Regions from separate parts of the Alcaligenes sp. GW821-FHT11D07 genome, predicted to be linked through region 1. Evidence: predicted binding sites of a transcription regulator. Region 1 holds the regulator's gene; each other region holds the start of a gene.

Region 1 (10,153 bases):
CAGCGTGCGGGCTGGGGGACAGAAGAAAACATGGTCGTTCATGGGGAGGTCCTTGAAAGGTGGTGGGAGCAAAAGCTGTCTACCAGGGAGGCAATCTGGGCGCTATGAGAGCCCAGAATGCTGTGTCCGGCATTGGGTAGGATGTGCAAACGGGCTTGCGCTAAGTTCTGCGCCAGAAGCTGCGCGTGAGAGAGGGGGCAGTCCTGATCCTGCTCTCCGTGGATGAGCAGAGCAGGAATCTGGATATCGGGTAATTGCTCGTAGAGGTCGTGATGACGGTTGGCTAACCACGTCCAGGCAACGTCTTGATGGCCCGCCGCTTCAGTCAAACCCAGCCGTTGTTCTCGTTCAGCAATTTCCTGCAGCAGGGCAGAAGTCTCTTGGGCATGAAACCACTGCGTGTTTTTTAAACTTGCCGTACCAGACAACAAGATCAGAGCCTTAGGGAGCGAGGCCTGTTCTTTTAATAGGGTCAGATAGCTCTGCAGAACAATGGATACGCCTAAACTCCAGCCTGCCAACACATAGGGCGCATCTTGGGGCAGAGCCTCTATGCTTGATCGCAAATCCTGCACAAAGCAGTCCAAGGCGTAGTCCTCTAGCGAGGCACCGCGTGCCGCTTTTGCGCGGCCACGCAAGTCCGGGGTGCACCAGGAATGGCTGGCTTGGCTGGCCTGTACAACAGGCAACCAACTGCGGTGTGTGCCTTGAATGCCATGAATGGCAATGATGGTGCCTGGATGTAAATCAGATGCTGTGCTCATGTCGCTTCCTGCAGTAGATAAATACAACTAAGATATGAGGTGTTGCCGGCACATAGACCCCTACACAGCGGGTTGTGACAGGCGTCAGAAGTTGGGTGTTAGCAGCAAACGTTGCGTTTTAAAGGCATGGTCAACATGGTCACAAGCAAGCAGAAGGTAGCGGGGAAAACGAAGGGGCAGACTCAAGAGGACGCCTTGGATATCAAGGCCTTGACGGAGCCCAAGCCCAAGCTCACGGACATTGCTTACGAGCGTTTGGAAGAGGCCATCATTACCTTGAAGTTGCCGCCGGGCAGCATCGTGTCGGAACTGACCTTGAGCCAGATGTTCGAGATTGGCCGCACGCCCATTCGGGAGGCTATCCAGCGCTTGGCGCGCGAGCACTTGATGCTGGTCTTGCCGCAACGCGGGCTGTTGATTCCAGAGCTGGATATGCCCAAGCAATTGCGTCTGATCGAGACCCGACGTGAAGTCGAACGCCTGATCTGCCGAAGTGCGGCACGACGGGCGACGCGAGAGCAACGCGAGCAGTTCAAAAGCTTGCATGATGCTTTCCTGGAAGCCGCCGCCCAAAACGATGAAGTCAGTTTTATTGGGGCGGACCGGCGTTTGAATGAACTGGAGATCGCGGCGGCGCGTAACGAGTTTGCCGAAGGGGCGATGCGCCTGCTGCATGGCCTGTCGCGACGTTTCTGGTTCTGCCACTATCAGCAAAATCCGGATCTGTCGGAAATCGGCAGGCTGCATGCCAATTTGGCGATGACCATTGCGCAGGGCGATATGGACCAGGCGGGTCAGAGCCTGGACCTGTTGATGGACTACATCGAAGAACTTGCCCGCACGACCTTGATCTCCAGCTTGTAAGCAAGCTGCCGGACTTAGCCGGTCAGGCCACGCTGCAAAGCGTGCTGCTCATCTTTTTGCAAGGCGGGGCCGTCTGTGGTGTCGCCGGTGTCTTCAAAGCGGAAGCGGCGAATGATGGGCTTGAGCTCTTCTTTAACGTGCTTTTCGCTATAGCCGTTAAACAGATGGCCCAGCAGCCCGCGACGCAGATCCGTAGTGCCCATGGCCCAGTCCGCAATAGGGAAAGTCAGGTTCATGTTGTACTTCATCATGATGCCCTGATTGTGGTGCGCGGTATGGTGGCGGCGAATCGTATTAATGAAAGGCATATTGCGCACAAAGCTGTTCTCATGCACATGACAGCAGTAGTGAAAGGCCTCGTATATCAGGTACTGCGCCACCATCGTCATAAAGACAAAATAGCCTGCATTAGGATTGATGACGGTTGCCGCCAGCCAGCCCAACAGTCCACCGCCTACGCCCAGTGTGGCCAACACGCGCCATGGGAAAAACACGATACGAAACTCCTTGCTGGAATCAATCGTGGCTTCATTGTCCGTAAAGTATTGATGATGCTGGCGGGTGTGGCGCTCGTAAATTTCCCGTAGGCCAAAAACGTTGATGCGGCGATGCATGACATAGCGATGCATGGCCCATTCAACAAAGTTGCCTGCCAAGAAAACGGGAATAACAATCAGCCATTCCCAACCCACTTGTTCCAGCTTCCCGACGCTGTAAAAAATCGCAGCCAAACCCACGATATAAGTCACCACAACGTGAAGAATACCGTTGTAAGCGGGGCTGATATTAGATTTGTATTCCTCGCGGAATTTGCGTTGGCGTTCGCTCATCATGATATGTGTCTCCTGCAGAAAGGTTTATTTTTTAAATATCCAACTAACATATTAGTGGTATTTTTTTTTACGTCAAGCAGGGAAAACCGAGGGGTAGGGCCAGAGAGTCGTCCAGCGAACCTTCTAGGGATTGGTGAATGAGCAGGTGAAACCTTGGGTTGTTCAGGCTAAGTGCCGAACTGGCGGGCAAAGAACCTGAGAAAGGCAGAGCTCAGAAAACCAGAGCACTGACATAGTTCTGCCACTTTGAAGAAGCAGGAGGCTGTTGTTCAAAAGCCAAAAGCCCCTAAGCTAAACGTTATGGCTATGGCTATGGCTATGGCTATGGCTATGGCTAGGCTGCTGTTGTGATGAGCCCGTCAGGTCCTGCGGAGGGGGGCAGGGCGGGTCAGAGGGCTTGCCGCGGCTCGGGTATGGCGCAGGGGTGCAAGCACCTTGCTGTTTGAGTCCGGCGCTTGTGCTTTGTCCGGTGGACAAAGCACCGGACGAGTTCAAGGTGCGCCCGTAGCCATAGCTGGACAAGGGCACCGGTGCGCAGCACCGGCAAGAGCTCAGCCCTGCCCCCCTCCGCAGGACCTGACAGGTGTCTTCTCAGATCCTTTTCTCAGCTCACATTTTTCCCCGAACTTTAGAAAAAAGCGCCCTACAGCGGCGTCGCTACTGACTAAGCCCCAATAGCCCTGAAAAAACGTCACCATTGCACATGGCAGCCATAGCGTCAGCATCAGTATTCGACAAGGGCATCCTGCATGTATGAGCAAGAAACCGACCATAGAAACAAAAAAGCCGGCTCGAAAGCCGGCTTTACGTGCAGGAGCGCCCAAACGCTTAAATCCCCAACACATCCTGCATGCTGAACAGCCCCGTGCTTTTGTCACCCAGAAAACGGGCGGCACGCAAACTGCCGTTGGTATAGCCAGCACGGCTGGTAGAGCGATGAGAAATCTCGATACGCTCACCTTCGCCGCAGAAAAATACCGTGTGGTCACCCACAATGTCACCACCGCGCAGCACAGAAAATCCGATACGGCCATCCTGACGGGCGCCAGTGAGACCGTGACGAGCCCAATCGGCCACCTCATTCAAGGACTCGCCCCAGGTCTTGGCGATTGCCTCACCCATCGCTAAAGCCGTTCCCGACGGAGCATCCACCTTGTTACGGTGATGAGCTTCAAAAACCTCAGCGTCATAGCCCTGATTCAGCAAGGCAGCTGCCAGCTCAATCAATTTCAAAGTGGCATTGACGCCTACGCTCATGTTCGGGGCGAAGACAACAGCGATCTCGCGACCAGCCGCCATAATTTCCTGCTTGTCAGCTTCCGAAAAACCAGTTGTGCCAATCACCAAACGGGTGCCGTGCTGCAGGCACGCATCCAGGTGCAGCATCGTGCCTTCAGGACGAGTGAAATCAATCAGGCAGTCGGCATGGGCCAAGGCATCAAGGTCATCCGTAATTAAGACGCCCGTGTCTTTGCCCAAAAAAGCACCTGCATCCTGACCGATGGAGCTGGAGCCTTGACGGTCCAGGGCAACGGCCAAAGTCAGGTCAGTACTGTTCAAAACAGCTTCAATCAGCATACGGCCCATACGGCCGTCTGCGCCAGCAATGGCAATGCGCATGAATCCAGTGTCCTTAACTTAAAGCGTGGGCTGAGTGCCGGTGACCGTAGGCGTAGGAACGCTTTCCTGGGCATCAGCCGGTGGCGGTGTGTGAGCTTTGCCGGTGTCGCTGCGCTCGAACGGCTGGCGGTCCGGTTGTTCGTCGCCTTGCCAGCGAACCAGGGTGTCACCCTCGAACCAGACAGTAAACGTGCGCTGCTCGGGTTTGCCGTAGCCAGGTTTGTTCAGGTAAGGGTAATCCCAGCGATCTGCATGGAAAATATCCTGCAAAGTGGGAGAGCCCAAGAGATAGCGTACCTGTTCGCGAGTCATCCCGGCTTGCAGACGAGCGACTTGCTCGGCGGTAATCCAGTTCCCCTGTTGGACGTCGGCGCGGTACGGAAAGCCCCATTTAGAGGATCCGCAGGCGCTCAGGGCTGCGGCAGCCAAGCTGGCTGCGAGTATGGCGCGGATGACAGGAGTGAATGAATTTGCCTTCTTCTGCACGAAATGCCCCAGTAGGAATAAAATCGTTATCATATAAGGGTTTAGGAAAAAGCGCATGAATTGCGCATTGAACCGCCTCAAGACGGCCTGGTTTCAGGCCAGAACCGGACTTGAGACCCATCCCCATCAAGATGCGATAATTTAGCCATGAACGATCAAAATGAACTGAAGAACATGGGGCTTAAGGCGACGTTTCCGCGCCTGAAGATTCTGGATATTTTTCGCCGCTCCGATCAGGACGGTCAACGACATCTGAGCGCAGAAGACGTATACCGCCTGCTGATCGCCGAGGAAGTCGATATTGGTTTGGCAACGGTATACCGCGTGCTGACCCAATTTGAGCAGGCCGGTATTTTGGTGCGCAGCCAGTTTGACGGTGGCAAAGCCGTATTTGAACTGAACGACGGCGATCACCACGATCACCTGATTTGCACCAATTGCGGCGTTGTAGAAGAATTTACCGATAGCGATATCGAAGCCCGCCAGCACCAGGTCGCCAAAGACCACGGCTTTGTGCTGGAGAGCCACACGATGTTGTTGTACGGCATTTGCCCCAAGTGCTCGGAAGCGGGCAAGCAGGCCAAGCCTACCTCGCGTAGCTAATCTGGTTTGATGCTGTGCCCGCTGGCGCGGGATCTGATGATTGGGGGCAGGGTCGCCAAGATGGCATCCTGAAAAAACAAAGAGTAGTCAGATCCATGCCGCAGGGCCAATCAGGGCCGGATAAAAAAACCACCAGATGCCATCGGCGCTGGTGGTCTAACTTGCACTTTTAAAAGCGTTCACATCTGATTAGCGCTGGCGCTCCAACATTTCGCGTGCATGTTCACGTGTCGTTGGCGTAATTTCCAGGCCACCCAACATACGAGCAATTTCGTCTACTCGTTCGTCTTGCGTCAAAGGATGGATTGAGGAAAAGGTCTGACCCTGCTCGGTCGTCTTTTCTACTTTCAGGTGATGATTGCCACAGGCAGCTACCTGAGGCAGGTGGGTCACACACAGAACCTGATGGCGTGCACCCAGCTCTTGCAGCAAACGTCCCACCACTTCGGCCACCGCACCGCCCACACCCGTATCCACTTCGTCAAAGATCAAGGTCGGCACACGTGCTGCCTGGCTGGCAATCACCGACAGCGCCAGCGAAATTCGGGCTAGTTCACCGCCTGAAGCCACTTTGGCCAGAGGGCGTGGTGTTACCCCCTCATGACCGGCCACCAGAAATTCAACTTGCTCCACCCCGTGAACCTGGGGGGCGCAGGGCGTCAGCGCAACTTCAAAGCGGCCACCCTGCATGGCCATGGATTGCATGGCTTGGCTCACTTGCTTGCCCAACTGCACGCTGGTTTTACGCCGTGCGGCGCTCAGCTTGCTGCTCAGGTCCTGATAATGCTGTTCTGCTTGTTGGGCCTTAGCCTGCAACGCTTCCAAATCAAATGATTGCTGCAATTGCGCTAACTGCTCCTGCCAGCTTTCCAGCAGAGACGGCAGTGCCTCTGGCTCCACCTTCAACTTGCGGGCCGCGCCGAAAATGGCCGATACCCGTTCCTCGGCCTGGGCCAGACGCTCAGGGTCCAGATCCATGTCGCTTAAATAGCTGTTCAAGTCCGAGGCTGCTTCAGTGACGGCAATCTGGGCAGACTCCAGCGCATCCACAATTGCTTTCAAGCCAGGGTCATGGCGTAGCAGAGCGTTCATCTCGTGGCTGGCTTTGCCCAGCAACTGCTGTACCGATGTGTCTTCGCCGTCCAGTGCGTTTAAAGCCAAGGCACTGCCATCGATCAGCGCTTGGGCGTGGGACAGGCGAGTGTGTTCTTGTTGCAGCTGATCCCACTCACCTTGGCGCAGATTCAAGCTGGACAGCTCATTGATCTGCCATTCAAGACGCTCTTGTTCGCGTTTGCCTTGCTCGGCACTCTGGCTGGCCTGTTCAACCGCTTTACGTGCCTGGCTCCATTGCTGCCAAGCCTGGGCCAGCTGACGTGCCAGCGCCAAGTGGCCGCCCTGACTGTCGAGCAAGTCGTACTGGCTTTGTGGGTTCATCAGGCTCTGGTGGGCGTGCTGGCCGTGGATATCTACCAGCAGTTCGCCCAGCTCGCGCAATTGAGTCAAGGTTGCTGCACTGCCATTGATATAGCTGCGGTTGCGACCTTGCTGATCAATCAGACGACGCAAGATCAGTTCCTCTGAAACATCAAAATCGCGTTCGCTCAACCAGCTTTGAATGTGTTGTTCGCAGCTAAAGTGCGCGCTGACTTCCGTGCGCGAGCAGCCTTCGCGTATGGCTTTGGCATCGCCTCGTGCGCCCAGAACCAGGGAGAGCGCATCAATCAGAATCGATTTACCAGCGCCGGTCTCACCGGAAAATACCGTGAAGCCGGTTTCGAAATCAATCGTGGCTTGATCCACGATCACAAAGTCTCGAACGTGCAGGGTACGGAGCATAGGGGTTTATTCGTTGTCGTCGTTAGGCAGCGGGATGTGGTTCCAACCCAGCTTCTGGCGCAAGGTGGAGAAAAAACTATAGCCCTTGGGATGGATGAAGCGCGATGTGTTCTGCGCCCGGCGCACATCAATGCGGTCACCTTGCTGACAGTCTGACCAGGTTTGCATGTCAAAGTGCACACTGCCACCGGATTCGACACGGCCCAGTGCGGTAATCGTCAGATTTAAGGTGCCGCTGTCAGGCAAGACAATGGGGCGATTGGACAAGGTTTGTGGTGCCACGGGCACCAGCAAGAAGGCATTGACCGAAGGGTGCAGCAAAGGACCGCTGGCGGCCAGGGCGTAGGCCGTTGAGCCGGTCGGGGTGGAGATGATCAAGCCGTCAGAACGCTGACGGTACATGAAAACACCATCCAGTTCGACGCGCAGCTCGATCATGCCGCCGCGGCCGGCACGGTTGATGACCACGTCATTTAGAGCCACGCCCGAATACAGGACTTCGCCGTCCCGTACCACGCGCCCCTCCAGCATGGAGCGCTCTTCAATATCGTATTGGCCATTCAAGACGCTCAGCAGTGCGTCGTTGGCATCATTCAAAGGGATGTCGGTAATAAAGCCCAGGCGGCCGTGGTTGATGCCAATCAGTGGAACTTTACTGTGGGCTAATTCGCGGGCAGCGCCTATCATGGTGCCGTCACCCCCCATGACAATGGCCAAATCAGCGCGTTCGCCAATTTGGGCATAATCACAGAGCGGGAATTCGGTAATCCCGGCGTTACGGGCAGTGTCGGCCTCCAGCAGTACCGAGCAACCAGTGTTGACCAGGGTTTTGGCCAGCGATCGGATGGGTGCATCCAAGCCGGAGTCCTGATATCTGCCAACAATGGCAACCGTTTTGAAATGCATGGGGCGAAAACCTTAAGATTAATGAAATAATGGCGATAAATGGATTATAGAGTTGCCACTATAGGCTTGGCTGTAAGAATCTCCCCTTTATCATGCAGAGCTGGTGTTTTTAAGTGACGTACGCGACATGGATGACAGAGCAAACGCCTTGTTAAAGGTGCTGATCGAGCGCTATATTGCCGACGGTCAGCCGGTAGGGTCTCGTACCCTATCCACCGTTTTTGACTTTTCCCCGGCCACCATACGCAATGTGATGGCCGAGCTGGAAGGCTTGGGCCTGATTCATAGCCCCCACACCTCGGCGGGGCGCATTCCCACGCCCAAAGGGTATCGCTTGTTTGTGGATCGCCTCTTGGCGGCCGAACGTTTCGAGCGGCCCGATGCCCGTAACCTTAGCCAATATCTGCCGTTTGACGAGCCTACTCGTGCGGTCAATTCCGCCGCGTCTTTGCTGTCGAACTTGTCGCAGTTTGCGGGTGTGGTATTGGCCCCTAAAAAAGCTCAGACTTTCAGGCAGATTGAATTTATCCGTTTGTCTGACAAGCGGGTGTTGCTGATTATCGTCACCCCGGATGGTGACGTGCAAAACCGTATTTTGTTTGTGCCACGTGATTATCTGGAACAGGAACTGGTCGAGGCCAGTAATTTTTTCAACCAGCATTTCTCGGGCATGTCCTTTGAGTCGGTCAAGCTGGCCTTGTCTCAGGAACTCAATACCTTGCAGGTCGATATCTCCCGACTGATGCAGCAGGCCGTTGACGTGGGCAGCCACCAGCCTGATAGCGAAGAAGCGGTTGTGATCGCTGGTGAAAGCAAGCTTTTGAATGTCACGGAAATGGTCGCTGATATGGACCGTCTGCGGCGTCTGTTCTCTTTGTTCGAGAAAAAGACCGATTTGCTGCATCTGCTGGATGTCTCCAGTCAGGCCGACGGTGTGCAAATTTATATCGGTGGGGATTCCCAGTTATTGCCTTTGGACGATGTGTCTGTCATCACTGCGCCCTATGGGGTGGATGGCAAGGTCGTGGGCACGCTGGGTGTGATCGGGCCATCACGGATGGCGTATGATCGTGTGATCCCTATCGTGGACATTACGGCCCGGCTATTGTCCAATGCCTTGAGCCATCACTCTGCCAGTTAATGGATAAGCCTTGGCCCTGTTATGGGGTGAAAGGCAAGCTGGCTGTCTAACGTATCTATCATCATGCCCAAGTTGTTTGCCTCTCCTTATTTGCCCGAAGCGCCGGACGCCGACATGTTCAATGCCAAGGCTCCGGTACGCGAGGCCGGGCCTATCGGTATCTTGCTGGTTAATCTGGGCACGCCCGATCAGCCAGATGCAGCGTCGATTCGTCGCTATCTGGGTGAGTTTTTGTCCGACCCGCGCGTCATCGAAATTCCCCAGCCGGTCTGGCAGATTATTCTGCGACTGTTTATCTTGCCGCGCCGGCCCTCCAAGCTGGCGCCGCGCTACAAGGACATTTGGCTGCAAGACGGCGCGCCTTTGCTGGTTTACAGCCAGGCACAAGCCGATGGTTTGCAAGAGCTGCTTCAAGCGCAGGGCCACGATGTGAAAGTGGAGCTGGGCATGCGTTACGGTAATCCGTCGATTGCCAGTGGTCTGGATAAATTGAAGGCCGCTGGTTGCGAACGGATTCTGACCCTGCCTCTGTATCCGCAATATGCCGCCAGCACCACCGCGACTGCGGTCGATTGCGTGGCCAGCCATGTGGCAAAGCAGCGCAATCAGCCCGAACTGCGCTTTATTAAGCGCTATCACACTCACCCGGATTACATCGGCCCTTTGGCGGCTCAGATTCGCCGCTATTGGGATGAACATGGCAAACCAGAGCGCTTGCTATTGAGCTTTCATGGCCTGCCGCGCCGTTGTGTGGAACTGGGCGACCCTTATTACCGTGATTGCCGCGAGACGGCGGATGCCTTGCGTGCTGCGCTGGATGAACCAGCGGTAGAGGTGCATATGGCTTTTCAAAGCCGTTTCGGTGCCCAGCGCTGGCTGGAGCCCTACACCGAGCCCACCTTGCGCGAGTGGGGCAAACAAGGCGTAGGCCGAGTGGATGCGGTATGCCCCGGTTTTCTGGCTGATTGCCTGGAAACTTTGGAAGAAATTCAGGTGGAATGCCGCGACGCCTTCCTTGAAGAGGGCGGCCGAGAGTTCCATTACATCCCTTGCTTAAATGCTGATCCGCAATGGGTGGAAGGCTTGGGACGCTTGGC
Region 2 (10,153 bases), on a different contig from region 1:
AAGCAATAGAGGCGGCGTCGTTAAACAGGGCCTCGCCTTCGACCAAGGTGGACAGGCGCTTGGGTGCGCCCACTTCACGGAAGATGCCCACCACAGCCACAGGGTCGGTGGTCGCCACGATAGCCCCCAGCATCAGACATACGACCAAGCCATAAGGGGAAACCGCGTTCAGGGCATAGCCCACCGCGAAGGTACAGACCACCACAGCCACAATCGCCATCATCAAAATGGCGCCAATATCGTCGAGCAAGCGGCGCAAATTCATGGCCAGCGAGGTCTCGAACAGCAGGATAGGCAAAAAGGCGTAGAGGAAGGTATCGGAGGAGATGTCGAAGGCTTGCAAGGTGTCCAGAAAGTCCGACACCATCTTGGGAGCCCAGGCGTGCAAGTGCAGCATCAGACCCAGCACAAACCCGATCAAGGCCAAGAGCACGGAGTACGGTAGTCGCAAGCGTCCAGCCAAAGGCGGCATAAAGGCAACCAGCCCCAACAGGCCTGCCAGTCCAAAAACAAACTGCCCTATCTGCATCGCGACATCCTTTGTCATCGGCATTGAGCCAATCGGCATGTCATTAGCATCCAGGCATCGCCCGAGGCAGGCCAGATCGGCACGGAAAATCCCCCCGCTTTCCGCAAGAATCAGAATAGCGCCTTTTTGCGGCCGTACAGCCGGGGAATTTCCTTTTTCCCGGAAAATTTACTTTTTTTGGCATCCATTGATGTCAGAAACATCAGCCAACACACCTTTGCGACTGACCCGAACTGATGCAGCGCAAGATCTGCTTAAACACCGATTGCCTGCTGACATCAATGGTTATACTTTTGCATCATGAATTTTCTGCGCACCGTTTTCGCTGCAACAAACTGGCCCCATCGCTGGGGCCTGTATCTGTTGTTGCTGGCGGTGGTGTTGCGCGGCATGGTGCCAGTGGGCTATATGCCCAAACAAAGCGAGCAAGGCTATGCGCTGGAGTTTTGCTTGCCGTCCGGCCAGGCGCTGCCCCCTGAAATGGTCCGGCATTGGGCGGCTCTCCTGGGTGATGAGCCCGCTTCCCATTCTGAGGAGGCCACCACCAGCGCCAGCTGCCCGTTTTGTGTGATGTTGCAGGCGGCGCTAAGCCCGGCACCGCTCACTGTCCCCACGCCTTTGACCATTGGCCACTTCCGGCCGTTCTTGCTCCCCCCCCTCAATCCCGCCCTGGCACAGGCTTTCATTCGTGGCCCGCCTGTGGGGCAACGCGCCCCGCCCGCCTTTCTTCCTGCCTGATTCCTAGCGTTCGGCTTTGCCGCTACGCCTTTTCTCCTATGTTGCTATCGACCAAGCGGGTATGCCGCTGGCCGATGACCGCCTTTCGGAATGAAGTCATGAAGAAATTATTGACCCCCGGCCTGATCAGCGCCGGTGTTCTCGCCTGCGCCCCTACCGCCACCCTGGCCCAAACTGCCGTTGTTGAACAGCTCAGCCCCATTGTGGTGACAGGTGTTGCCCCTGAATCTCACTTGCAATTCAGCACCAATCCCAAGCTGCCTCGCCTACCCTTGCCCGCCAGCGACGGCACGGATTACCTGAAAACCATTCCCGGCTTTGCAGCCATCCGCAATGGGGGCAGCAACGGCGACCCCGTGCTGCGCGGTATGTTCGGATCACGTCTGGCCGTGCTGACTAACGGCAGTTCCATGCCCGGTGCCTGCCCAGCTCGTATGGATGCCCCAACGTCCTATATCTCGCCCCAGTCCTTTGATGAACTGACTATCATCAAAGGACCGCAAAGCGTACGTTGGGGGCCGGGAGCCTCTGCCGGGACCGTGCGTTTTGAGCGCAAGCCTCCTGGGTTTACAGAAAAAGAGGCCACGTTGGAAGCCAGCCTTTTGGGCGGCTCCAATGGCCGACATGCCGGTAATGTGGACTTCACCGCCGGGAACGCGTCCTACTATGCTCGGCTGACCGCCAACCAGGATCGCGCCCAGGATTACCGTGACGGGGATGGGGATCGCGTGCCCTCGCGCTGGAAGAAATGGAATACCGATGTGGCAATCGGTCTGACACCGGATACCGACACCTTGCTGGAACTGAGTGCAGGTACCGGCGACGGCTATGCCCGCTATGCCGGTCGCGGCATGGATGGCACCCAATTCAAACGCGAGTCCCTGGGCCTGCGCTTTAAGAAGGATATGCACGAAGGCGTATTGCGCAATGTAGAGGCTCAGCTCTACTACAACTACGCCGATCACGTGATGGATAACTACGAGCTGCGCCCCTTCAAACCCGGTGGCGGCATGTCCATGCCCATGGCTTCCAATGTGGACCGCTTGACCTGGGGTGGACGCTTCAGCATGGATTGGGCCTTGAGTGAAAACCTGAGCCTGACGACCGGTGCAGATCTGATGCGCAGCCGCCATCGCAAACGCAGTGGCATGGGAATGCAGGATTACCGCGATCAAGATTGGGTGAAAGATGCCGAGTTTGATAACGTCGGCGTGTTTACCGAGGCACGTTGGGACATGAGCGACGCAAGCCGCCTGATTGGGGGGGCTCGTCTGGACAAAGCAAGCGCTCGCGATCTACGTCCAAATTTGGGGAGCGGCATGATGAGCATGCCTAATCCCGGAGCGAACGAGCGTCGCCGTGAAACCCTGCCTAGCGCGTTTCTGCGTATAGAACATGACCTGGACTCCCTGCCCTTGAGCCTGTATGCCGGCATAGGCCATGTACAGCGCATGCCCGATTACTGGGAGCTGATCTCACCTGCTAGCGGGCCACAAGGCAGTTCCAGCGCCTTTTTGGGGATTCAACCTGAAAAAACGACTCAGTTGGACATCGGGGCGCAGTACAAGAACGAGACTGTCTCGGCCTGGGCTTCTGCCTATATCGGCCAGATTCAGGACTACATTCTGTTCGACTACTTGCCGGGCGGCATGATGGGCACTAAAACCCAGGCCAGAAACGTCAATGCCCGCATCATGGGCGGCGAACTGGGTGCAGACTGGAAAGTCAGTTCCAACTGGACGCTGGGCAGCAGCCTGGCGTATGCCTGGGGCCAAAACCGCAGTGACGGCCGAGCCTTGCCTCAAATGCCCCCTTTGGATGTACGCCTGACAGCGGACTATGAGCAAGGGCCATGGTCGGCCGGAGGGGTATTGCGCATGGTGGCGGCTCAGAAGCGCTACGCGCAAGGTCAGGGTAATGTGGTGGGCTACGACTTTGGCCCTACCGGCGGCTTTAGTACCTTGTCGCTATACGGCGGCTACAAGATCAACCGCAATCTGTCGCTGACAGCAGGTGTAGACAATCTGTTCGACAAAACCTACGGGGAACATCTGAACCTGGCAGGAAACAGCGGCTTTGGTTTTGGAGCGGCAACGCGCTTTAACGATCCTGGCCGCACCGTCTGGCTGCGGGCTGCCTTGTCCTTTTAATCACTGACGTTTAGCGAGGCCGGGGTCTGTCTGACCCGGCAACGACATAAGCCAGAAAATCAGGACAAAAAAAGGGACACCTAGCTGGTGTCCCATAAACATCCGCTTCAAAAGGGAGGGGAAGAGGAGAAGCCGAAGCGGATGCGCAAATGCTGAATTGCATAGGTGGCAAAAATCAGCAAATGTATTGTTTAGTCCGCGAAGATCAGCTTAAGTTCTACTGATTCCCTAGAAAGTTGTAACTCTTTAAAACGGCTTAAGCCGCGCCGGCCAGAACTACGCGCAACTTCTTGAAAGCCGCCACTTCGATCTGACGAATACGCTCTGCCGACACGCCAAATTCGGCAGCCAGATCGTGCAGCGTAGCGCCGCCTTCGTCTTGCAACCAACGAGCGCGCACAATGCGCTGCGAGCGTTCGTCCAGTGTATCAATGGCCTCTTCCAGGCCGCTGCCTTCCAGCATGTCTTGAGCACGACGCTCCAGTACACGCGTAGGCTCCTGATGACCGTCATCAGACAGGTAGGAGATAGGCGCGAAATTGTCATCGTCGTCGTTGGTCGGTGCTTCCAGGGCCATATCATGGCCGGACAGACGCACTTCCATCTCGCTGACGTCTTGCGGACGTACATCGAGTTCACGCGCAATCGCGTCTACTTGAGCTGTGTCCAAGGTCTGACCATCTGGACGCATGCGACGCAGATTGAAAAACAGTTTACGTTGGGCCTTGGTGGTGGCCACTTTCACCATGCGCCAGTTACGCACGACGTACTCGTGGATTTCTGCCTTGATCCAATGGACGGCAAAAGACACCAGACGCACCCCACGTTCGGGGTCAAAGCGTTTGACAGCCTTCATCAGGCCCACATTACCTTCTTGAATCAGGTCAGCATGAGGCAGGCCATAACCCAGGTACTGGCGGGCGATGGACACGACCAGACGCAGGTGCGACAAAATCAGTTCACGCGCCGCGTCCAGATCGTCCTGGTCGCGCAAGCGTTGGCCCAGCTCAGTTTCGCGTTCAGCGCTGAGCATAGGCAGGCGATTAACAGCAGAAATATACGCTTCGATCGTCCCCAGTGCGCCTGGATTAGACACGGCGGCGACGAGTTCATTACCAGACGTCAGGGCCAAAGCGTTCGCTTGTTGTGTCATGGAAAATCCTTCTAAAGTCAGCCGGTGAGAGCCAGAAATGCGGCTCTCGAACCGCACAAAACGTATTGCACTATTATCTGAGTTTAGCACTCGATGTGGCGGAGTGCTAAAAATTTTGAATACAGGAATAAGAGCGTCGCAGCAAGAAAAAGTTCACAAAAAAAGGGTAAACCGCTGCAAATAGGTGGGCAGAACGCCACAAACAGGCCAAAACTGTGGCTGTTTGAGAGTAGCGCCTTATCGCCCACCCAAAAATAACAAAGTGCGACCTTATTTATCCAGCAATCACAGCCGTTCGGCGTGAAAGTTCAGGTGATCCTGAATAAAAGTCGAGATGAAGTAGTAGCCGTGATCGTAGCCCTCGTGACGGCGTAAAGTCAGCGGCTGTTGGGCCTGTTCGCACGCTTGTTCGAACACTTCCGGATACAGTTGTTCGGCCAGAAAGCCATCGCTCAAACCCTGATCGACCAAAATACCGGCGGGATAAGGCGTGCTGGCTTGGCTCATCAGGACGCTGGCGTCATGTTGCTCCCAGGCTTGGCGATCCTGGCCCAGGTAAGCCCCAAAAGCTTTCTCACCCCAGGGGCAGCGCGTTGGGGCTGCAATCGGGGCAAAAGCGGATACTGAGCGATATTTTCCAGGGTGACGCAAAGCCAGGGTCAGCGCCCCGTGACCACCCATGGAATGCCCAAAGATACCCACACGGCTGGCGTCACCGGGCAGGATGCTGGTGACCAGATCAAACAGCTCCTGGGTCACATAGCTTTCCATGCGGTAGTTTTTGTTCCAGCCCGGCTCAGTAGCGTCCAAATAGAAACCGGCACCGGTTCCCAGATCCCAACCGTCATCCTCGCCGGCCACACCAGCACCACGCGGGCTGGTATCAGGAGTGATCAGCATGATGCCGTGCTCGGCAGCGTAACGCTGGGCACCGGCCTTGATCATGAAGGTTTCTTCTGTGCAGGTCAGGCCAGCCAGAAAAAACAGCACAGGCACACGGCCCTGGCCTACTGCATCGGCCAGACTGGCGGCGCCTTTTTGTGCACTAGCCTGTAATTGAGGCGGCAAATAGACGGAAAAACGCATGGGCAGACCAATCGTCTGCGAGGCGTGTTGGTAATAGCGCTGCCAACCATTAAAACAGCGGTGTTCGTTGAGCAGTTCCAGTGACTGAGTCATAGCCCCCTCTTGTTCTCAATTATTGACCCGGCCCAGGGCCTGTTGATACGACAAGGCCCATGAGCCGGGACGATAGGCACAGGCTTGCACCTGTGCCCCTAAATCAACAGCAATTAAAACATCACCACCGAGCGGATGGATTTGCCTGCATTCATCAGGTCAAAGCCTTCGTTAATGCGCTCCAGCGGCAAGGTGTGGGTGATCAGATCGTCGATATTGATCTTGCCTTCCATGTACCAGTCCACAATCTTGGGAACGTCGGTACGGCCACGAGCACCACCGAAAGCAGAGCCCTTCCATTCGCGGCCAGTTACCAGCTGGAATGGACGCGTGGAGATTTCCGCACCTGCTTCAGCCACACCAATAATGATGGACTGGCCCCAACCGCGGTGGCAGCACTCCAGCGCCTGACGCATCACCTTGGTGTTGCCGATACATTCAAAGGAGTAGTCCGCGCCGCCGTCTGTCAGTTGGATGATGTGGTCAACCACGTTCTCAACTTCATTGGGGTTCACAAAATCGGTCATGCCGAACTGGCGAGCCATGGCTTCGCGCTCGGGGTTGATATCCACGCCAATGATCTTGCCAGCACCCACCATCTTGGCGCCCTGAATCACGTTCAGTCCAATACCGCCCAGACCGAAAACCACGACGTTAGCCCCGGCTTCCACCTTGGCGGTGTACAGCACAGCGCCCAGACCCGTGGTGACGCCACAGCCGATATAGCAAACCTTGTCGAACGGTGCGTCGCTGCGGATTTTGGCCAGAGCGATTTCTGGCACCACGATGTGGTTGGCAAAAGTCGATGTGCCCATGTAATGGTGCACAGGTTTACCGCCGATGGAAAAGCGCGACGTGCCGTCCGGCATCAAGCCCTTGCCCTGAGTCGCACGGATGGCGGTACACAGGTTGGTCTTGCGCGACAGGCAGGATTTGCACTGACGGCACTCGGGCGTGTACAGAGGGATGACGTGATCGCCGGGACGCAGGCTGGTCACACCCGCACCTACATCCAGCACCACGCCTGCGCCTTCATGGCCCAGGATGGCTGGAAACAAACCTTCAGGATCAGCACCCGACAAGGTGTAGTAATCGGTATGGCAAATGCCCGTCGCCTTGATTTCGACCAGCACTTCGCCCGCTTGTGGGCCTGCCAGATCGACCTCTTCAATTGTTAGCGGAGCGCCCGCCTTCCAGGCAACAGCTGCACGTGTTTTCATGTGGTCCACCCTCCGGGTAAAAGTAATTATGGTTACGGCAAACTCGGTCCTTCGGGACCAAACTCTTAAAGTATAGAGAGTATTTTATAAGGCGCTGCCCGGCTGTCAGTACCTTGTATGGCTAAAGACGCACCCAGGCCATCAATACAAGGACGATTTACCCGTAAGCAGCACACCCAGCCGCAACATACCATAAGCCAGGTAATCGCCCATCCGGCTGAGCAGACCCAGCCGCTGATACTGATCTTGGGACACACGCTTGGCATTGTGTTCGATCTCGTATTCCAGCTTGGCCTGCAGGTTTTGCGCAAAGGGGCCATCCTGGATCAGGACGTTGGCCTCGCGCGCCAGCAGCAAGCTGAACGGGTCCAGGTTGGACGAACCCACCATGGAATAGTCATCGACCACAGCCACTTTGGCATGCAGATAGCTGGCCTTGTATTCGTACAGTTCAATGCCATGGTCCAGCATCTGCCCATACATGAATCGACAGGCCCGGTATTGCAGAAAATACTCGGCATGGCCTTGCAGCAATAGGCGCACTCGCACGCCGCGTTCCGCTACTTTTTCAATACGGCGTCGCAAGGTACGGCCTGGGAAGAAATAGGCATTGGCCATAATCACTTCCTTTTGCGCCTTGTCGAGCAAGTGCAGATAGGCCTGCTCAATCTGTTGCCGATGGCGCACGTTGTCGCGCAACAGCAAGCTGGCCCGTATGCCTGAAGGGGCCGAACCTGACTGCTGTGCTTGTTTGCGTGCCTGACGCCGCTGGCGACGCTCGCGCCAATGAGTAAAACGCTGCGTGAAGCTGTCCCAGTCGTTGCGCCTGCGCCAAGCCATGCGCAACCATAGAGCGTGCTGGGCGCGGACCATATCATCCACAATCGGCCCCTCACAGCGCACGGCAAAATCAAAGCGCGGCTTGCCTTCGCCATTCACCAAAGGCACATCGTCAAAATCGTCCAGAATATTGATGCCGCCCACAAAACCAATGCGCTCATCCACCACCAGCATCTTTCGGTGCAGCCTGCGCAAGCGTCGCATGGACAGGCGCGGTTCACGCCAGCCACGGGGTTTTGGGCGATAGATCCGATAGCGCGCACGCATGGTATGCAAGTGCTCGCCAATCTGCTGGGCATGCAAGTCACTGCCAAAACCATCAATCACCACCCGAACACGCACACCGCGCTCACAGGCTCGACGCAAGGCGTCCAGCACGCTGTGTCCGCTGTCGTCCAGATTGAAGATATAGGTTTCCAGATGCAGATGTTTCTGCGCCTGATCGATGGCCTCGCAAATGGCCGGAAAGAATTCCTGGCCGTTTTGCAGCAAGGTAATTTGATTACCCTCGTGCCATCGTAGATCGCGCTTCAGACTCGGCATTCTTGCTTGGCCTATGCGTTAAGAAGCCACTGAGCGGCACAGCCCCGTTAAGGCAGTTCCAGCTCAGTCAGGATAGGGGCGTGATCAGATAATTGCTTCCAGGGCTCGCCCACCAGCACACGGGCGTTACGCACTGCAAAGCCACGCTGATAGACACGATCCAGGCGTAACCAAGGGAAGGCGGCGGGGAAAGTACGGGGAGGTGGCGTCATGCGTGCTGCGCCATTAACGCCCAGCTGTATGCCTTGATCCGGCACCATCAGCCCGTTTTTACGCATGGTGCGCAACCACTGGATGGGTTGGCGCAGACGGAAGCGGTTATCAGCCTGGCCGCGCGGCGAAAACGAAAAGACTTCGTACAGATTCAGTTGCTGCACAAAGATCGGCGCCAGCCGGTTATTCCAGTCGTTGAAGTCGCCCGCAATCAGCAAAGGCTCGTCCGCTGGGACGATGCGCTTGATGCGATCGAGCAAAGCCTGGACCTGGCGGACACGCCCACCGTTGAACAGCCCCAGGTGGACCACAATGCAGTGCACCGGACGGCCACCCACATCAACAACCGCATGGAGCAAACCGCGCTGTTCCATACGGTGATCAGAAATATCCTGATTTTCGTACTGCAGAATAGGAAAGCGCGACAGCAGCGCGTTGCCGTGGTCCGTATGAGGGCGCACCACGTTACAGCCGTAGGCGGTATTCATGCGCAAGGCCGCGGCCAGCGATTCGTGCTGGGCGTCCAGACTGCCTTGCAGTTGGTTGCGCCCCTGCACTTCCTGCAAGAACAAAAGGTCGGGAGACAGCCCGTACAGCCCCAGGCGCAAATCCGCCAGGGACTCACGCTTGCCTGAAGCCGAGCGGCCTTTGTGAATGTTGTAGCTAACTACCCGTATCACTGACACGCCGTCCCCCGCTTTGTCTTACTTGTTTTCAACAGCCCGCAGACGAATGTGCAATTCACGCAGTTGCTGCTCGTCTACCGCGGACGGCGCCTGAGTCAGCAAGCACTGAGCACGCTGTGTCTTGGGGAATGCAATCACGTCACGGATCGAATCGGCACCCGCCATCAAGGTCACCAGACGATCCAGACCCATAGCCAGACCACCATGCGGAGGCGCACCGTATTGCAGCGCATCCAGCAGGAAGCCGAACTTCAGTTGTGCTTCTTCAGGGCCAATGTTCAAGGCATTGAACACTTTGCTCTGCACTTCGGCACGGTGGATACGGACCGAGCCGCCACCCACTTCCCAACCGTTCAGCACCATGTCATAAGCCTTGGCGAATGCTTTGCCGGGATCAGTTTCCAGCAAGTCTTCGTGGCCGTCTTTGGGGCTGGTGAACGGGTGGTGAGCAGCAAAGTAGCGGTTTTCGCCTTCGTCGTACTCGAACATGGGGAAGTCCACGACCCACAGTGGTTTCCAGCCTTCTTCGAACAAGCCGTTGGCTTTACCGAATTCGCTGTGACCGATCTTGATGCGCAACGCACCGATGGCATCGTTAACGATCTTGGTTTTGTCTGCGCCAAAGAAGATCAGGTCGCCGTTTTGGGCACCGGTGCGCTCCATCAACTGCTTGAGCACATCCACGTTGATGTTCTTGACGATAGGCGACTGCAGACCTTCAGGGATGGAGGCGACATCGTTGACTTTGATGTAAGCCAGGCCCTTGGCGCCGTAGATGCCCACAAACTTGGTGTAGGCATCGATTTCGCTGCGGGGCATAGCGCCACCACCAGGAACGCGCAAGGCTACGACGCGGCAAGAAGGATCGTTGGCAGGTGCGGAGAAGACCTTGAAGTCCACTT
Region 3 (10,153 bases), on a different contig from region 1:
GTTCGCAATAGCGCAAGATAGTCTGGCCGGCGACGGGCGCGGAAGCACTATTGCCGATAGCAGTATTCAAATTCTGACTGATTCCCTGCAAACGCTGCCAAGCCAGTTCATGGCGGGCATCAGCCTGCCTCCACTGCTGACACGCTGTTTGCGTTGCCGCATCCGGCCTGTCCCCGATACGCATCATCCACTGGGCTGCCTGCTTGATGATGTCAGGGTGCAAGGGTTCCGAAGAAGACATGTTCATGCGTATAAAACCGCATAACAGTGCTGCCAGGCTTTGACCATATCGCGCTGCACCGCCTGCACTGAAATCCCCAATGCTTGCGCCACCTGTTGGTAGGGCAAGCCTTCCACCTGCACCATTACAAAAACCCGCCGTACCCGTGAAGACAATTGCTCCATCATGCGACACACCGAGTCCAGCGCTTCCACGACCAGGGCGTGGGTCTCCGGGCTAGGCTCCGTTTCTTGACTGCGGGCGGCCAGGGTTTCCAGATATGCCTGCTCAATGGCCTGCTTGCGCCACTGATCGATCAGCAAGCGTTTGGCCACCGTGGTCAGAAATCCGCGCGGCTCGTTAAAAACAGCCGCGGACTGGCTACGAATCACCCGCTCAAACGTGTCATGCGCCAGATCAGCGGCATTGTCCGTATTGCCACTTAAGCGACGACGCAGCATCTGCACCAGCCAGCCGTGATGCTCGCGGTACAGGCTGACGAACTCGTCGGAGGAGGCGAAGTCAGAGGGGTTTGAGGTGGAGCTCATTCAAACGGTAATGGGAATGATTGCTAATTAAGAACGGTATTGTACCTGCACCAAAGCCAGATCGCAGTGACCCTATTGCAAGGTTTAAAATCTGTTGTTGTGCAGGCTATTTCCCGGTAAACGCGATCCCATTTTCTTAATTGATTCAAAGCTCAGCGCTGTCAGAACGTCGTTTTTCCTCCATGAAGGACGATGAGCAAACTGTCCCTTGGCCGCGCTCTACCCCCTGCACCCTCCCCTCAGATCCACGAGAACATGAATACACAAATTATTTTGCTGCGCGGTGTAATGCCCACAGGCAAGAACAAAGTCCTGATGGCCCCGCTACGTTCAGCGCTGGAAACAGCCGGACTACAGGAGGTCAGGACTTATATCCAAAGTGGCAATGTCATTGCCTCTACGGCGCTAGGCCAAACTGAACTGGAAAACCTGGTTCACCGGGTCATCAAAGCTGAGTTAGGGGGAGATATTCAGGTGGTGGCACGGACACCGGCTTACTTTTCTCAAGTAATGAACGGCAACCCGTTCAAAGATGAAGACCCGAGCCGGCTTTATTACACCTTGCTCAAGACGCAGCCTGAAAAGATCGTGTTGCAGGCGTTTCTGGATCTGGGGCACGCGCCCGATCGCGTCCAGGTGGTGGGAGATGTCGCCTATATCTTGTGTGCAACTAAATATAGTGAACTGAAAGCCAATAACAACTTCATCGAGAAAAAACTCAAGCTGGTTGCCACCACGCGCAACTTCAATACGATGAGCAAATTGCTGGCCTTAAGTACGGCGCAATAAACAGCCCATCAGGCTCCAAGCGCCTGCCTAGGGCCACTCTGGTGATCTCTGCCACATTAAGCAAGGTCGGCCCAAGAGCCTTGTAAAATCAAATACTTTGAGCAAAAGCCCGGCTCTTTTAGCGCTTTAGCGAGCGAATTCTGCCCGGGCTTCTCATCAGCAAACGCGGCCAAGCGCCCGCATTGTCTCAGTGGCCCAGGACAAATATGTAACAGTACTGGCCTCCTGCTCTTGAAATTAGTGAACTCGTCCCTATAATTAGCACTCGAAGGGGTTGAGTGCTAAACGCCTCGCCCCCCAATCGGACTCACAACTAAAGTCATATCTAACAGGAGTTTCTCCATGGCACTGCGTCCTTTGAACGATCGTGTGATCGTCAAGCGTCTGGACAACGAACGCACCACCGCTTCCGGTATCGTTATCCCCGAGAGCGCGACTGAAAAGCCTGATCAAGGCGAGATTCTGGCCGTTGGCCCTGGCAAGAAGACCGAAGATGGCAAAGTTCTGCCTCTGGATCTGAAAGTCGGTGACAAGGTTCTGTTTGGCAAGTACTCCGGCCAAGCCGTCAAGATCGACGGTGACGAGTTGCTGGTGATCCGCGAAGAAGAAATCTTCGCCGTGATCGAATAAGTACCGCCAACAAAAATTCAATAGGATTCAAACCATGACCGCAAAACAAGTGTATTTCGGCGACGATGCACGTACACGCATCGTACGTGGCGTCAACATTCTGGCTAACGCTGTTAAGACCACCATGGGCCCTAAAGGCCGTAACGTTGTGCTGGACCGCTCCTTTGGCGCTCCTACCGTTACTAAAGACGGTGTGTCCGTTGCTAAAGAAATCGAACTGAAAGACAAGTTTGAGAACATTGGTGCTCAACTGGTTAAAGAAGTCGCTTCCCGCACCTCTGATAACGCCGGTGACGGTACCACCACCGCTACGGTGTTGGCCCAGTCCATCGTTGAAGAAGGTCTGAAGTACGTTGCCGCTGGCATCAACCCAATGGACCTGAAGCGCGGTATCGACAAAGCCGTGGTTGTTGTTGTGGAAGAACTGCGCAAACTGTCGCGTCCTTGCACCACCACCAAAGAAATCGCTCAGGTCGGTTCCATTTCCGCCAACAGCGACCACTCCATTGGTGAGATTATCGCCAATGCAATGGACAAAGTCGGCAAAGAAGGCGTTATTACCGTTGAAGACGGTAAGTCGCTGGAAAACGAGCTGGACGTGGTTGAAGGTATGCAGTTTGACCGCGGCTACCTGTCGCCTTACTTCATCAACAACCCAGACAAGCAAGTTGCTGTGTTGGAAGATCCGTTTGTGCTGATTTTCGACAAGAAAATCTCCAACATCCGTGACCTGCTGCCCGTACTGGAGCAAGTTGCCAAGACCAGCCGTCCTTTGCTGATCGTTGCTGAAGACGTGGAAGGCGAAGCCCTGGCTACGCTGGTTGTGAACAACATCCGCGGCATCCTGAAGACCACCGCTGTCAAGGCTCCTGGCTTTGGCGACCGTCGTAAAGCCATGTTGGAAGACATCGCTATCCTGACTGGCGGTACCGTGATCTCCGAAGAAACCGGTATGTCTTTGGAAAAAGCGACTCTGGACGATCTGGGTCAGGCCAAGCGCATTGAAGTGGCCAAAGAAAACACCACGATCATTGACGGCGCTGGTAACGGCACCGACATCGAAGCTCGCGTGAAACAAATCCGCGTGCAGATCGAAGAGTCCACTTCCGACTACGATCGCGAAAAACTGCAAGAGCGCGTGGCCAAACTGGCCGGCGGTGTTGCTGTGATCCGCGTTGGCGCTGCCACCGAAGTCGAAATGAAAGAGAAAAAAGCCCGTGTTGAAGACGCGCTGCACGCCACTCGCGCAGCCGTTGAAGAGGGTATTGTTCCTGGCGGTGGCGTAGCCCTGCTGCGTACACGTGCTGCTGTGGCTCAACTCAAGGGCGACAACTCCGATCAGGACGCCGGTATCAAACTGGTACTGCGTGCTATCGAAGCCCCACTGCGCACCATCGTATCGAACGCCGGCGAAGAAGCCAGCGTCGTGGTTAACCAAGTGGCCAGCGGCACCGGCACCTACGGTTACAACGCGGCTACCGGCGAATACGGTGACCTGGTCGAGCAAGGTGTTCTGGACCCAACCAAGGTAACCCGCACTGCCCTGCAAAACGCAGCTTCGATCGCCAGCTTGTTGCTGACTACCGAAGTGGCCGTGTCGGAAATCGTGGACGACAAACCCGCTCCAGCCATGCCTGACATGGGTGGTATGGGCGGCATGGGTGGTATGGGCGGCTTCTAAGCCACTTATCAGCACCCAAGTCAGGGCGGGAATTGATCACTTCTGCCCTGGCTGCCACGCTTCAGTACCAAAAACCGGATGGATTTTTCCATCCGGTTTTTTTTCGCCCAAGCAAACCCCTATAATCAGGGCACCTTAATCTTTGTCTTCCTTCATGTCGGACTCTCCATTCAAAAGCAAAGGCGGTCTGGGCCGCTTGTTCAATGCCCTGCGCTACTCCAGCCAAGGCTTGGCCGCTGCCCTGCGCTATGAGGCCGCCTTTCGCCAGGAACTGGCATTGGCGATCATCTTGGCGCCACTGGCTTTCTGGTTGGGAAATAGCCCGCTGGAAGTCATGGCCTTATTGGCAACCCTGGTGTTTGTATTGGTGGTGGAGCTGCTGAACTCGGCGCTGGAGGCTTTGGCCGACACGATTACGCTGGAGCACCACCCTTTGATCGGGCGTGCCAAGGACCTGGCCAGTGCTGCTGTGCTGATGTCCCTTATTTTTGCTGGTGCCGTCTGGCTCAGCTTTTTGTATAGCCGTTTATTTTCCTGATTCCCATGACATTCATAGAAAAACTGAACCGTGCCTGGACTGACAACCAATCCATGCTGATGGTTGGCCTGGACCCGGACCCTGCCCGCCTTCCTTTGGAACTGGCTGGCAAACCCGGCGCGATTTTTGAATTTTGTAAGGCGATTGTGGACGTCACAGCCGACTACACCTGTGGAATCAAACCCCAGATTGCTTACTTTGCCTCGCAAGGTGCAGAAGACCAGTTGCAAGACCTGTGCGATTACGTGCGCAGCCGCTACCCCCACCTGCCTATTGTGCTGGATGCCAAGCGCGGCGACGTCGGTTCAACCGCCGAGCAATATGCCCGCGAGGCCTTCGAGCGCTACCGCGCCGATGCCGTCACTGTCAGCCCCTACATGGGCTACGACTCGGTAGAACCTTACCTGGAGTACCAGGACAAGGGCGTGATCGTGCTGTGCCGCACATCCAATCCTGGCGGCTCGGACCTGCAATTCATGGAAATGGCCGACGGCACCCCTTTGTACCTGCACGTTGCCAGCCTGGTAGCCGAAAAGTGGAACAAAAACGGCCAATGTTCTTTGGTGGTGGGCGCAACCTTCCCGGAAGAAATCGGCAAGGTGCGTGAGCGCATTGGTGATATGCCTTTGCTGGTCCCCGGTATCGGGGCTCAGGGTGGCGATGTGGTCGCTACTGTGGCTGCCGGCATGGACTCGCAGGGCAAGGGCATGATGATCAACTCCTCGCGTGCCATCCTGTATGCCAGCCGTGGCGATGACTGGCGTGATGCCGCACAAGCGGCGGCCACGGCCACGCGCAATGCGATCAATGATGCCCGTACCGCTGCAGGTCGCTAAACAGACCTTGCCGCCCTGCTGATGGCTGCTCCTTGCAGCAGCCTGGGCAGCACTTAAAACGGCACATAAAAACACCCCGTCGCTTGATCTCCAAGCGACGGGGTGTTTTTTTATAACTTCTGGCGTAACAAGACCTAGCGTCGGCCCTGATTGCGCCATTGCACCAGCTCTGGACTATCAGGCCCCAACAGTGTTTCCAGCGCCTGCTCGGTATGTTCGCCCAACTGCGGCGGAGCCATGCGATAGGTAACCGGACTATCTGAAAAACGCATCGGGCTGGCCGTCATGCTGACTTTGCCCGCCTGACTATGAGCCAGCTCGATACGAATATTTCTAGCCTGCACTTGCGGATGAGAAAACACCCCGTGCAGATCATTGATAGGCCCGGCCGGTACACCGATCTTATCCAGCAATTCCAGCCAGTACGCACTGCTGTGTTTTTGCATGGCCAGACTCAGAATCTGCTCCAGTTCATCGCGGTGTTTCACGCGTTGACTGTTGATGCGAAAGCGCTCGTCCTCAACAATTTCCGGATGCCCAATTGCGTCGCAATAAATCGCAAACTGGCGGTTATTGCCGATCGCCACAATGATGTGGCCATCTTCAGTCGGAAACACCTGGTAAGGCACCAGATTCTGATGGGCATTGCCTGCTCGCTTAGGAGCCTGTCCGCTGACCAGATAGTTCATGTTCTGGTTCGCCAACATGGCGACCTGGCAGTCCAGCAAGGCAATATCAATATGCTGCCCCAAGCCGCTGCGTGAACGCTCGAACAAGGCTGCCAAGATGCTGCTGGTGGCATACATGCCCGTCATCAAATCAGCGACGGCCACTCCGGCCTTTTGAGGACCGCCACCGGGTTTGTCGTCCCGCTCGCCAGTCAGGCTCATCATGCCGCCCATCGCCTGGATCATGAAGTCGTAACCTGGGCGCTCGGCATAAGGGCCGGTCTGACCAAAGCCGGTAATCGAGCAATAAATCAGCTTCGGGTTGATCTCTTTCAAGCTGGCGTAGTCCAGACCATATTTGGCCAAGCCCCCCACTTTGAAGTTCTCCACCAGAATGTCGCAGTGACGCGCCATGGCTCGCACCACATCCGCGCCTTCCTGGCTGGCAATATCCAGGCTGATGGACTGCTTATTGCGGTTGGCCGACAAGTAATACGCGGCTTCCGCCGTGTCTTGCTTGTCGGGTGTCTGCAAGAAGGGAGGCCCCCAGGCACGGGTATCATCGCCGGTTTCAGGGCGTTCGATCTTGTAGACACTCGCACCCAGATCGGCCAGGTTTTGAGTACACCAAGGGCCTGCCAGAATGCGGGTCAAATCCAGAACCCGAATACCCTCCAAAGGGGCAGGACGGGTAGCCTGCGGGGCGTGCTGATCGCTCACGTTACGGTGCTCCATTCAAAAACAATTAGTCCAGCGTGATATCAGCTTGTTTGATCAAGCTGCCGAACTTCTCGTCTTCCTGGCGCAGGAATTCAGCGTACTGGGCAGGGGTGGAGGAAATGATATCCACACCCTGACGGCGGAAGGTTTCCACGAATTCTGTTTCTTCGCTGACCGTTTTCATGGCCTGGCTCAAGCGATCAATAATTTCGCTAGGCGTGCCGCTGGTCACGTGAAAGCCAAACCAGGCGGTCACGGTATAGCCTTGGTCCAGACCCAGTTCTGCAAATGTGGGGACTTCAGGCAATAAGGACGAGCGCTCCGAACCCGATACCGCCAAGGGGCGCACGGTATTGGCGGCAATATGCGTAATCGCCGTGCCCATGCTGTCGAACATGAAAGAGATATGCCCGCCCAGCAAATCCGTCATGGCAGGTGCACTGCCGCGGTAGGGAGCGTGGATGACATCAATATTGGCCATCGTAGTGAAAGCCGCTGCGGACAGGTGGGAGGAGGAACCGTTACCGAAGGAGGCATAGGTCAACTCTTCAGGATTGGCACGCGCATAGCTGATCAACTCTTCGCCACTGTTGAAAGGGCTTTGCTTGGCATTTACTACCAGCACGTTCTGCCCTTCTGCCACCAAGGACACAGGGGCCAGATCCTTGACTGGGTCGTAAGGCAATTTCTTGTACAAGTGGTTATTAACCACTGCCTGCCCAACTGCAGCCAGCAAGATGGTGTAGCCATCCGGTGCAGATTTGGCCACCAGATCAGTAGCAATAATGCCGCTGGCGCCCGGTTTGTTTTCCACAATGATGATCTGGCCCAGATCCTTGGACAGCTGTTGGGCCACACCGCGTGCAATCACATCTGTCACACCGCCGGGCGTGAAGGGGACGATCAAGCGGATAGGCTTGTCCGGGTAAGCCGCCTGGGCTCCCAAGGAACAAAACAGCAGGCCCACTCCAGCCAGGAGGGGGGCGATCTTACGGGCTACTAACTTTTTCATGAATCACTCCACACTTATTTTGTTCGGTAATCGAACACCGATATTAATTGGCTAAGTCTTGTTTTTTTTACAATTTATCATCGATAATTCTTATTAATCCCTAGTGGTTCGATAATCGAACAAAACAAGCTCGGTGGTGGAGATCTGATAATGGTGACAAGTAAAGACACGATTCCGGCTGCGGACAGCTTCAAGGGCGATCCTGACTACATGCAGTCCCTGGCCCGTGGCCTGCAAGTCATCACCGCTTTTTCCGATAGAAGACGGCCCCTGCGGGCCGCAGAGATTGCCCTGAAAACAGGTCTGGCACGAGCGGTCGTTCAACGCTGCCTGTATACCTTGCAGGCCTTGGGCTATGCCCAGCAGGAAGGAGCGTTCTGGAAGTTGCGGCCCGCAATCTTGCAGTTGGGGCACGCTTATTTTTCGTCGACATCCATCGTCAGTCTGGCCCAGCCCATCCTGGACGATTTAAGCGAGCGTGTTGGTGAAACCTGTGCCTTGGCGCTGCTGGATGGGGACGAAATCCTGTATCTGGCACGAGCGCAGCGACAGCGTGTCTTGACCGTATCGTTGGGGCTGGGTAGTCGCTTGCCGGCTCACTGCACCTCTATCGGGCGCATGATGCTGTCCCAGCTTCCCCAGGCCAGACTGGATGCGTATCTGGACACGGCCCCCTTCAAGATCATGACGCAATACACCGCCCATACCCGCGAGGCTTTGCAGCGCGAGCTTAAGCAGGTGCAGGAAAAGGACTATGCCTTGATCAAGGAAGAACTGGAGCTGGGATTGACGGCGATTGGTGTGCCGGTGCGCACCGCCAGTGGGCGTGCCATCGCAGGGATGAGCATCAGCATCAAGAACTGGCAGGATTCGGAAGAGAAGCTGATTCAGCGCTGCCTGCCCGAACTTCGTTCGAGCGCCCGGCAGCTAGGTTTGATGCTTCCTGTCTAAACAGGGATCAGGCGGGGTTGAGCATGGTCAGCGCGTTGACCAAGGCGTACTCCACCGCCTGCTGGCGGATCTGAGCACGATCACCGTTAAAAATATGAGCGCTTGCACGGGTAACGATACCGTCGCCCCGGCGCTGTGCGAAACCAAAGCAAACCAGACCAACCGGCTTGCCCGCAGTGGCTCCGTCCGGACCGGCAATACCGGTGGTAGAGATAGCCAGTTCGGCACCCGCTGTGGATTCCAAGGTGCCTGCTGCCATTTCCATGGCCGTCTCTTCACTGACCGCACCAAAGCGATCCAGTGTGTCCTGATTCACCCTAAGCTCCTGGACCTTAGCCATATTGCTGTAGGTGACAAAACCTCGCTCGAACCAGGCGCTGGAACCGGGCAGATCCGTCAAGGCAGCCGCTAACAGACCACCGGTGCAGGACTCGGCGGTAGCAACCATCCAGCCGCGATCTTTCAGGGCTCTTCCCAAATTCAGGGCGGCATTGCCGTGCTCGTATTCGCTCATGAGAACACTCCAAAACGTACCAAGACAGCCATCAGCAACAAGGTATACCCCGCCGCCAGAAGATCGTCCCACATAACGCCAAAACCATTATGCAGACGACGATCAAAGTAACGGATCGGTGGCGGTTTGAGAATATCAAAGAAACGAAATAACACGAATGCGATGGTCTGGGCTAACCAGGTCTGGGGAATCAGCCAGAGGATCAGCCAGAACGCCACCATCTCGTCCCAGTTCATGCCGCTGTGGTCAGAGACGCCCAAATCGTAGCCAGTACGATGGCAAGCCCAACAACCAATGAAAAAACTGACAGGCAAAAAGATGGCCATTTGCATGTCCGACAGAACATGCAGCCCCAAGACCCACAAGACCCAGGCCAGTACAGTGCCCCAAGTACCGGGACCTGGACGCAAAACGCCTGTACCGCCACCAAAGGCGATCAGGCGCCACGGTTTTTTCACGACCCAGTCCAGCGTAGGACGCTGAATAGGATTTAAAGAAGGATCAGGAAATGTGCTCATGAAGCAGACTCAGCCACCAAAATGATCGAAACCGCCCTGGGCAGGGGCAGGATGCAGGCCCTGTTGATCACGCACATAAACCCCACTACCTGCCTGCATAGCGCCGATACGGCTCAGCAAGACGCCTTCACGCCGGGCCAAGCCCATGATGGACTCGCGCTGCTGGGGGTCAGCGGTAAAACACAGCTGGAAAACATCACCGCCGACCAAGGCCGCTTCACGCTGCAGATCGGCAGGCAAACCCTGTAGCGACTCATCCAAGGGCAAGGCATCCCAATCCAAGTGCGCAGCACATTGGCTGGCATGGGTGATATGGCCCAGATCCTGAACCAGCCCGTCAGACACATCAATAGCAGCATGCGCCAGCCCTGCCAGAGCATGCCCCAGGCGATAGGGAGGCCAAGGCTGCTCCAAGGCGCCACGGCTAGCGGCCAAGCGCTCAGGATCAGCAGCAAGACGTCCCTGCAAGAGACGCAAGGCAATATCTGCCGCGCCCAAGGTGCCGGTCAGCCAGATGTCGTCACCAGG

Evidence for each region. Region 1 encodes HrcA, which represses chaperone genes, less so after heat shock. Its sites were predicted from a motif close to TTAGCACTCNNNNNNNNNGAGTGCTAA; they were not measured.
Region 2: the regulator HrcA is predicted to act here: its motif matches at 4,654-4,680, upstream of rpoH (RNA polymerase sigma factor RpoH).
Region 3: the regulator HrcA is predicted to act here: its motif matches at 1,816-1,842, upstream of AC1RSM_RS13385 (co-chaperone GroES).

The regions. Positions count from the first base shown of each region.
Region 1 covers NZ_JBXART010000001.1:186,913-197,065, forward strand. Annotated here, with positions in the region: gene AC1RSM_RS00835 (iron-containing alcohol dehydrogenase) at 1-42, opposite strand, end outside; gene AC1RSM_RS00840 (alpha/beta fold hydrolase) at 39-764, opposite strand; gene AC1RSM_RS00845 (GntR family transcriptional regulator) at 900-1,628, shown strand; gene AC1RSM_RS00850 (sterol desaturase family protein) at 1,643-2,461, opposite strand; gene dapB (4-hydroxy-tetrahydrodipicolinate reductase) at 3,290-4,081, opposite strand; gene AC1RSM_RS00860 (outer membrane protein assembly factor BamE) at 4,100-4,600, opposite strand; gene fur (ferric iron uptake transcriptional regulator) at 4,715-5,170, shown strand; gene recN (DNA repair protein RecN) at 5,360-7,009, opposite strand; gene AC1RSM_RS00875 (NAD kinase) at 7,016-7,915, opposite strand; gene hrcA (heat-inducible transcriptional repressor HrcA) at 8,043-9,056, shown strand; gene hemH (ferrochelatase) at 9,120-10,153, shown strand, end outside.
Region 2 covers NZ_JBXART010000003.1:697,862-708,014, forward strand. Annotated here, with positions in the region: gene AC1RSM_RS16200 (cation:proton antiporter) at 1-529, opposite strand, end outside; gene AC1RSM_RS16205 (DUF2946 family protein) at 830-1,267, shown strand; gene AC1RSM_RS16210 (TonB-dependent copper receptor) at 1,366-3,417, shown strand; gene rpoH (RNA polymerase sigma factor RpoH) at 3,674-4,570, opposite strand; gene fghA (S-formylglutathione hydrolase) at 4,856-5,749, opposite strand; gene AC1RSM_RS16225 (S-(hydroxymethyl)glutathione dehydrogenase/class III alcohol dehydrogenase) at 5,863-6,969, opposite strand; gene clsB (cardiolipin synthase ClsB) at 7,111-8,352, opposite strand; gene AC1RSM_RS16235 (endonuclease/exonuclease/phosphatase family protein) at 8,400-9,251, opposite strand; gene aspS (aspartate--tRNA ligase) at 9,270-10,153, opposite strand, start outside.
Region 3 covers NZ_JBXART010000003.1:66,427-76,579, forward strand. Annotated here, with positions in the region: gene AC1RSM_RS13370 (FecR domain-containing protein) at 1-241, opposite strand, end outside; gene AC1RSM_RS13375 (sigma-70 family RNA polymerase sigma factor) at 244-768, opposite strand; gene AC1RSM_RS13380 (DUF1697 domain-containing protein) at 1,024-1,557, shown strand; gene AC1RSM_RS13385 (co-chaperone GroES) at 1,900-2,187, shown strand; gene groL (chaperonin GroEL) at 2,222-3,868, shown strand; gene AC1RSM_RS13395 (diacylglycerol kinase) at 4,023-4,406, shown strand; gene pyrF (orotidine-5'-phosphate decarboxylase) at 4,412-5,242, shown strand; gene AC1RSM_RS13405 (CaiB/BaiF CoA transferase family protein) at 5,377-6,630, opposite strand; gene AC1RSM_RS13410 (Bug family tripartite tricarboxylate transporter substrate binding protein) at 6,656-7,642, opposite strand; gene AC1RSM_RS13415 (IclR family transcriptional regulator domain-containing protein) at 7,793-8,593, shown strand; gene AC1RSM_RS13420 (CinA family protein) at 8,601-9,107, opposite strand; gene AC1RSM_RS13425 (phosphatidylglycerophosphatase A family protein) at 9,104-9,625, opposite strand; gene thiL (thiamine-phosphate kinase) at 9,635-10,153, opposite strand, start outside.